DNA from 2 places in the Staphylococcus sp. EG-SA-2 genome. Region 1 is predicted to be linked to the other one. Evidence: predicted binding sites of a transcription regulator. Region 1 holds the regulator's gene; the other holds the start of a gene.
What was found. Region 1 encodes LexA, which represses DNA repair genes until DNA is damaged. Its sites were predicted from a motif close to CGAACATATGTTCG; they were not measured.
Positions count from the first base shown of each region.

Region 2: a site for LexA is predicted at 2,091-2,104, ahead of parE (DNA topoisomerase IV subunit B). Genes of this name have one in related genera too.

Region 1 is NZ_JACYHC010001127.1:18,919-22,141, reverse strand. Features, by position in the region: gene tkt (transketolase) at 1-519, opposite strand, end outside; gene IDG60_RS18800 (DUF896 domain-containing protein) at 640-879, opposite strand; gene sosA (DNA damage-induced cell division inhibitor SosA) at 1,016-1,249, opposite strand; gene lexA (transcriptional repressor LexA) at 1,392-2,015, shown strand; gene IDG60_RS18785 (CAP domain-containing protein) at 2,395-3,223, opposite strand, start outside.
Region 2 is NZ_JACYHC010001349.1:14,674-17,896, reverse strand. Features, by position in the region: gene menI (1,4-dihydroxy-2-naphthoyl-CoA hydrolase MenI) at 1-433, shown strand, start outside; gene IDG60_RS21520 (HesB/YadR/YfhF family protein) at 640-936, opposite strand; gene plsY (glycerol-3-phosphate 1-O-acyltransferase PlsY) at 1,312-1,920, opposite strand; gene parE (DNA topoisomerase IV subunit B) at 2,126-3,223, shown strand, end outside.

The sequences.
Region 1 (3,223 bases):
ATGTCCAGCAAATGAAGCTGCTTCATGCGATATACCTTCCATTAAATCACCGTCAGAAGCTAATACATATGTGTAATGATCTACAACATTATATCCTTCTTTATTAAATTTCCCTGCTAGGTGATCTTCTGCTAAAGCTAATCCTACTGACATAGCAAAACCTTGTCCAAGTGGTCCAGTAGTAACTTCTACACCATCAGTATGTCTGTATTCAGGATGGCCTGGTGTTTTAGAACCCCATTGTCTAAATTGCTTTAATTCTTCTAATTCTAAACTACCAGAAACATGTAACAAGCTATACAATAATGCTGAACCATGCCCTGCCGATAATACGAAACGGTCTCTATTGAAGTAATCTTTAGATTGTGGATTAAAATTCAGATGACGTGTCCACAAAGTGTAAGCCATTGGGGCAGCTCCCATAGGTAATCCTGGATGACCAGAATTCGCTTTTTCGATTGTGTCGATACTTAGTGCACGTAGCGTATCAACAGCTAATTGATCTTTTTCATTAAACATCTTGTGTATCTTCCCTTCTTCAATTTTATCAAATACATTATAACTTATTTTAAAATAAAAAGATAAGTAAAATACTTATTTCAAGTTATAATGTCAGAAAATTCTTTACAGATTTGTGATTTAATTTTTATTATCTCTTTTTTGTTGTATCTCTTTAATTTTTTCAGGTGTTACATCATTACCTTCTGGATCAATTACTTTAGTATTTTCAATTTGTTGTTTAAACCCTTTTCTAAAACTCTCAAGATAAGCTTTTCTTAAGGCTGTTTGCTCCTTTGCTTCTTCTTGAGTTAATCCTACTTCTTTTTTCTTTTTAGCTAACTCGTTAATTCTTTCGATATTCAAATCAGAATTACTCAATTAAAAAACCTACCTTCAATTTGTTTATTCAATCATTATAATACTTTAACAAAATATAACAAATTTAAGACCAGCAAAAAAGTAATAAAAAAACGCTATTTCGCAAAAATAGGCAAAATAACGTTGTGACAATGTATCAATTTATTAAAGCGAACACTTTCCCATCTCTTTGTTCGCCATTGTTTGTAGGGTCTTTATGTTCGTATGCTTTATTTATCGTATTGTTCTTAATTTGATGGTCAGTCATTTCGTACACTTGTTCCGAGTGAGCACTAACGTTCGCACTTAACAAGAATATTGCAAAGGCTGCACTTGAAACTAAAAATATGATGATATATGTTGATACGTTTTTATATTTATTGTAAAACATCATTTCCACTCCTAGAACATTTGTTTGTATAAGTAATTTATCAGAACTTATGTTCTGTGTCAATATTTTAACGAACAAATGTTTGTTTTGGTTGTGAATTAATGATATACTGTATTTAAATTAATTTAGGGAGTGCCTATATATGAGAGAATTAACAAAACGACAAAGCGAAATATATAACTATATTAAACAAGTTGTTCAAATGAAAGGTTATCCGCCTAGTGTTCGCGAAATTGGTGAAGCAGTTGGCTTAGCATCCAGTTCAACTGTTCATGGTCATCTTTCACGTCTTGAAGAAAAAGGATATATAAGAAGAGATCCAACGAAACCACGTGCTATAGAAATTGTAAGTGATCAAACAAATGATAATATTAATATGGAAGAAACGATTCATGTGCCAGTTATTGGTAAAGTCACAGCAGGTGTTCCTATTACCGCTGTAGAAAATATTGAAGAGTATTTTCCATTACCTGAACACTTAACATCGACACATAATAGCGACATATTCATATTAAACGTCGTAGGCGACAGTATGATTGAGGCTGGTATATTAGACGGAGACAAAGTAATTGTTCGCAGTCAAACCATAGCAGAAAATGGAGACATTATTGTTGCTATGACTGAGGAAGATGAAGCAACTGTCAAACGCTTCTATAAAGAAAAAAATCGTTATCGATTACAACCTGAAAATAGTACAATGGAGCCAATTTACCTCGACAATGTTGCTGTAATTGGGAAAGTAATTGGTTTGTACCGCGAAATGTAATATTTTAAACCGTTATATATTATCGTAATTGTTAAACCCTCATTTTTATAAATTTTGGACCTCTTGAAAAAGTTTCGTTTTCAAGAGGTTTTATTTATTCTAATCTAAATTCAGTTCAAACAGAAATTGCGAATTGTTAGATAATCTCATTCTTTAATATAAATTTTGAATTACAGATTCCTGCAAAATGTTACACAAATTAAAACTCGCCCCCGTAATAATTTACAGGAGCGAGCCATTATTATTTTTTTCTTTCTTTTTTATTAAGTATATCTTTGACGCGTTCAAGTATATCCGCATCTTTTGGTTTATCTGTTGTCATCATGTTTATCTACTTCCTTACAGACAAACATTACCCTTTAAACTCATACCAAAAACATTAACCAGTATAATTTTCTGTCCAAAAAGGTTGTTTTTCATCATTAAAATCAACACCAACACCTAATATTTTAAACGTATCATTTAAAATATTTTTTCTGTGACCAATAGAATTCATTAATCCTTGATGTGCATAGATACTACTAACTTGACCATATGCTAAATTCTCTCCGGCTGAGTTAAATGTAATACCATCTTTTTTCAATCGATCAAATGGTGATTGACCTTTTAAATTTGTATGATCAAAATAATGATTTTTGGCCATATCTTTACTATGCTTACGAGCAGTTTCAGAATTCTGTTTAGAATACTTCAATGTAGATAATTGATGTTGTTTTCTTTCAGCATTAACTAAATCAAAATTTTGTAGTTCAAAACTATCTGCAAGCGATTTCGAAGGTGCTCCATATTGTTCTTTTAATCTATTTTCCATAGCATCACTTACTTGTAAAACAGCTGTTACATTATTACGTCGATGCTTATCATAAAATACCGTCGTATAAATGTGATTTTTATGGAAAACATCATATTCTTTATTATTTTGTTCGTAACGCACTCTACCTTTAACAATCTCTGTTTCTGGTTCGCCTAATCTTTGCCTTACAACCGATTTAGGTGTATTGTATTTAATTTTTGATTTTGAAGTGATTATATTTTGATTTGTATATAACGCATTAACTTTATCTTTCATGTAACTTATCATTATAAAATTATTGTAATCGTCATCATAATACGTATACCACTTCGTACCATATTCATTAAATGTCACTCTTTTTGGTTTATTTAATGTTTTCTCAACATCTGATTTCGACATGTTCATTTGTATATTA
Region 2 (3,223 bases), on a different contig from region 1:
TGCTGAAACTGATAAGATGGGTGTAATTTATCACGGGAATTATGCAACTTGGTTTGAAGTTGCGCGGTTGGATTATATATCGAAGTTAGGTTTTAGTTATGCTGATATGGAAAAACAAGGAATCATTTCACCTGTGACTGACCTCAATGTCAATTATAAAAAGTCTATTTTTTATCCAGAAAAAGTTAAAGTTAAAACTTGGGTTGAAAAATATTCGAGATTACGTTCAGTGTATAAATATGAGATTTTTAATGAAAAAGGTGAACTTGCAACTACAGGTTCCACAGAATTGATTTGCATTAAAGAAGATACTTTTAAGCCTATACGGTTGGATCGTTATTTCCCAGATTGGCATGAAGCTTATAGTAAAGTGCAAACGCTCAATAATGAAGGGAAAACAGTAGAGATAATGGATGGTATTGATTCTTTATAAGTTACTGTAAATGTTTGGAGAGGCAATATTAACAATTAATCTATAAGAAATAGCCAATACGTTAACATTAATGTAATTAGCGTGAAGATAAGCTAATATATAGCAAAAACGAACTTGTTCATACAACATCAGATGTGCTAAACCAAAGTACAACTTCCGAGGTTCAGGACACATCAGAATGTGTAAACAAGTTCGTTTTATTTTAGTTATTTTGTGGAATAAGAAATTTCATCTTCGTGATCAACTACATTTACAATAATGTGGTCATCTTCAAAGTACCACAAATCTTTTTCCGCTACGACAACATTTAAATCGTCATATTGTTGTTCATAGCCAATATCAACATCTTCCTTTGGTTCAACTGTAAAAGCAGGACTAAATCCTTGCTTGAGTTGGAATTCGCCACCATATCTTACAAAAAACACGAGCACTTTATTATTTTCAGGCAACTCAAGTTCATTTTTAAACCAAGTTACTGCTGCATCAGTAAGTTCTATTTGCATAACAATGACCTCCTATATTTATTACAGAATGGGAGTGGGCCAACTTGTATTATTTGTGGAATTTCTTATCGAAATTCTCTGTGTTGGAGCCCACCCCAACCTGCTCATTATTGTAAGCTGAATTTCCATAAGCTTCTATGTTGGGACCCCCGACCAGAATTGAAAAAACCTAGTTATAAGCGCATTTCGTTCGGTTAACTACAGCTAATATAACATTGTGGAGCCTATGACATTGATTTATGTCTCGGTCTCAAATGTTCTTGTAAAAAAACTAAGTATAGTTGAATTTTAAGTTAAAAAAATTGTTTTTGCAAAAATAAAATAATCCATCAACTGCAAAAAAATATGCAATGATGGACTAATGTCAAAAAATTGTTACATCCATTTTATTTTAGGTTCTTCGCCTCTAAAAATCCTTGCGATATTAGAGCGATGTCTAATTATCAATATGATTGAAACTAAGAAACTAACGACTAATAAAATATAGTCTTGAATGATAAGCGAGCCAATCACACAGCAAATTGCTGCAACGATACTTGCTAAAGAAACATATTTAAAAATCTTCAATACAATAAAGAAGATAATTGCAAGTATTAGTAAAAGTATCGGATTGACTCCCAAGACGACACCTGCACTAGTTGCAACAGCTTTGCCACCTTGGAATTTTAAATAAACAGGATAAACGTGTCCAAGTATAGCGAATAAGCCAACAATTAAACCATTTGTAAAAAAAGTACTAATAGGGCCATCTGCGTGAACTGGTAACCATAAAGGGAAGAAAACAGTTATGAACCCTTTGAAAATATCTAGAAATGTTACCAAGAATCCTGCAGGACGACCTAATACTCTAAAGCTATTAGTAGCGCCAGTATTACCACTACCAAATTGTCTAATATCTTTTTTGAAAAATAATTTTCCAATTACGAATCCACTTGGGAAAGCGCCGATAAGATAACTTAGTAGTAACATGACGATTATCATCATAAATATTACACATCCTTTAATATCTTAGGACTATTTTATCATATTCATTTAAATTACGGCTAAAAATTTTAAAAACGGGGATTAATATATGGAATTAAGCTATGAAAGTTAATTGATACTTGCATTTTACGCTGATTTATATAAGAATAACTATTGTATAGTTTTAAAAACGAACGTACGTTTGCAGGAGGCGAAATCATTGGCAATGAATAAACAAAATAATTATTCAGATGATTCAATACAGGTTTTAGAGGGGTTAGAAGCAGTTCGTAAAAGACCTGGTATGTATATTGGATCAACTGATAAACGGGGATTACATCATCTAGTATATGAAATTGTCGATAACTCCGTCGATGAAGTATTGAATGGTTACGGTAACGAAATAGATGTAACAATTAATAAAGATGGTAGTATTTCTATAGAAGATAATGGACGTGGTATGCCAACAGGTATACATAAATCAGGTAAACCGACAGTCGAAGTTATCTTTACTGTTTTACATGCAGGAGGTAAATTTGGACAAGGCGGCTATAAAACTTCAGGTGGTCTTCACGGTGTTGGTGCTTCAGTTGTAAATGCATTGAGTGAATGGCTTGAAGTTGAAATCCATCGAGATGGTAGTATATATCATCAAAGTTTTAAAAACGGTGGTTCGCCATCTTCTGGTTTAGTGAAAAAAGGTAAAACTAAGAAAACAGGTACCAAAGTAACATTTAAACCTGATGACACAATTTTTAAAGCATCTACATCATTTAATTTTGATGTTTTAAGCGAACGACTACAAGAGTCTGCGTTCTTATTGAAAAATTTAAAAATAACGCTTAATGATTTACGCAGTGGTAAAGAGCGTCAAGAGCATTACCATTATGAAGAAGGAATCAAAGAGTTTGTTAGTTATGTCAATGAAGGAAAAGAAGTTTTGCATGACGTGGCTACATTTTCAGGTGAAGCAAATGGTATAGAGGTAGACGTAGCTTTCCAATATAATGATCAATATTCAGAAAGTATTTTAAGTTTTGTAAATAATGTACGTACTAAAGATGGTGGTACACATGAAGTTGGTTTTAAAACAGCAATGACACGTGTATTTAATGATTATGCACGTCGTATTAATGAACTTAAAACAAAAGATAAAAACTTAGATGGTAATGATATTCGTGAAGGTTTAACAGCTGTTGTGTCTGTTCGTATTCCAGAAGAATTATTACAATTTGAAGGACAAACGAAATCTAAATTGGGTACTTCTGAAGCTAGAAGTGCTGTTGATTCAGTTGTTGCAGACAAATTGCCATTCTATTTAGAA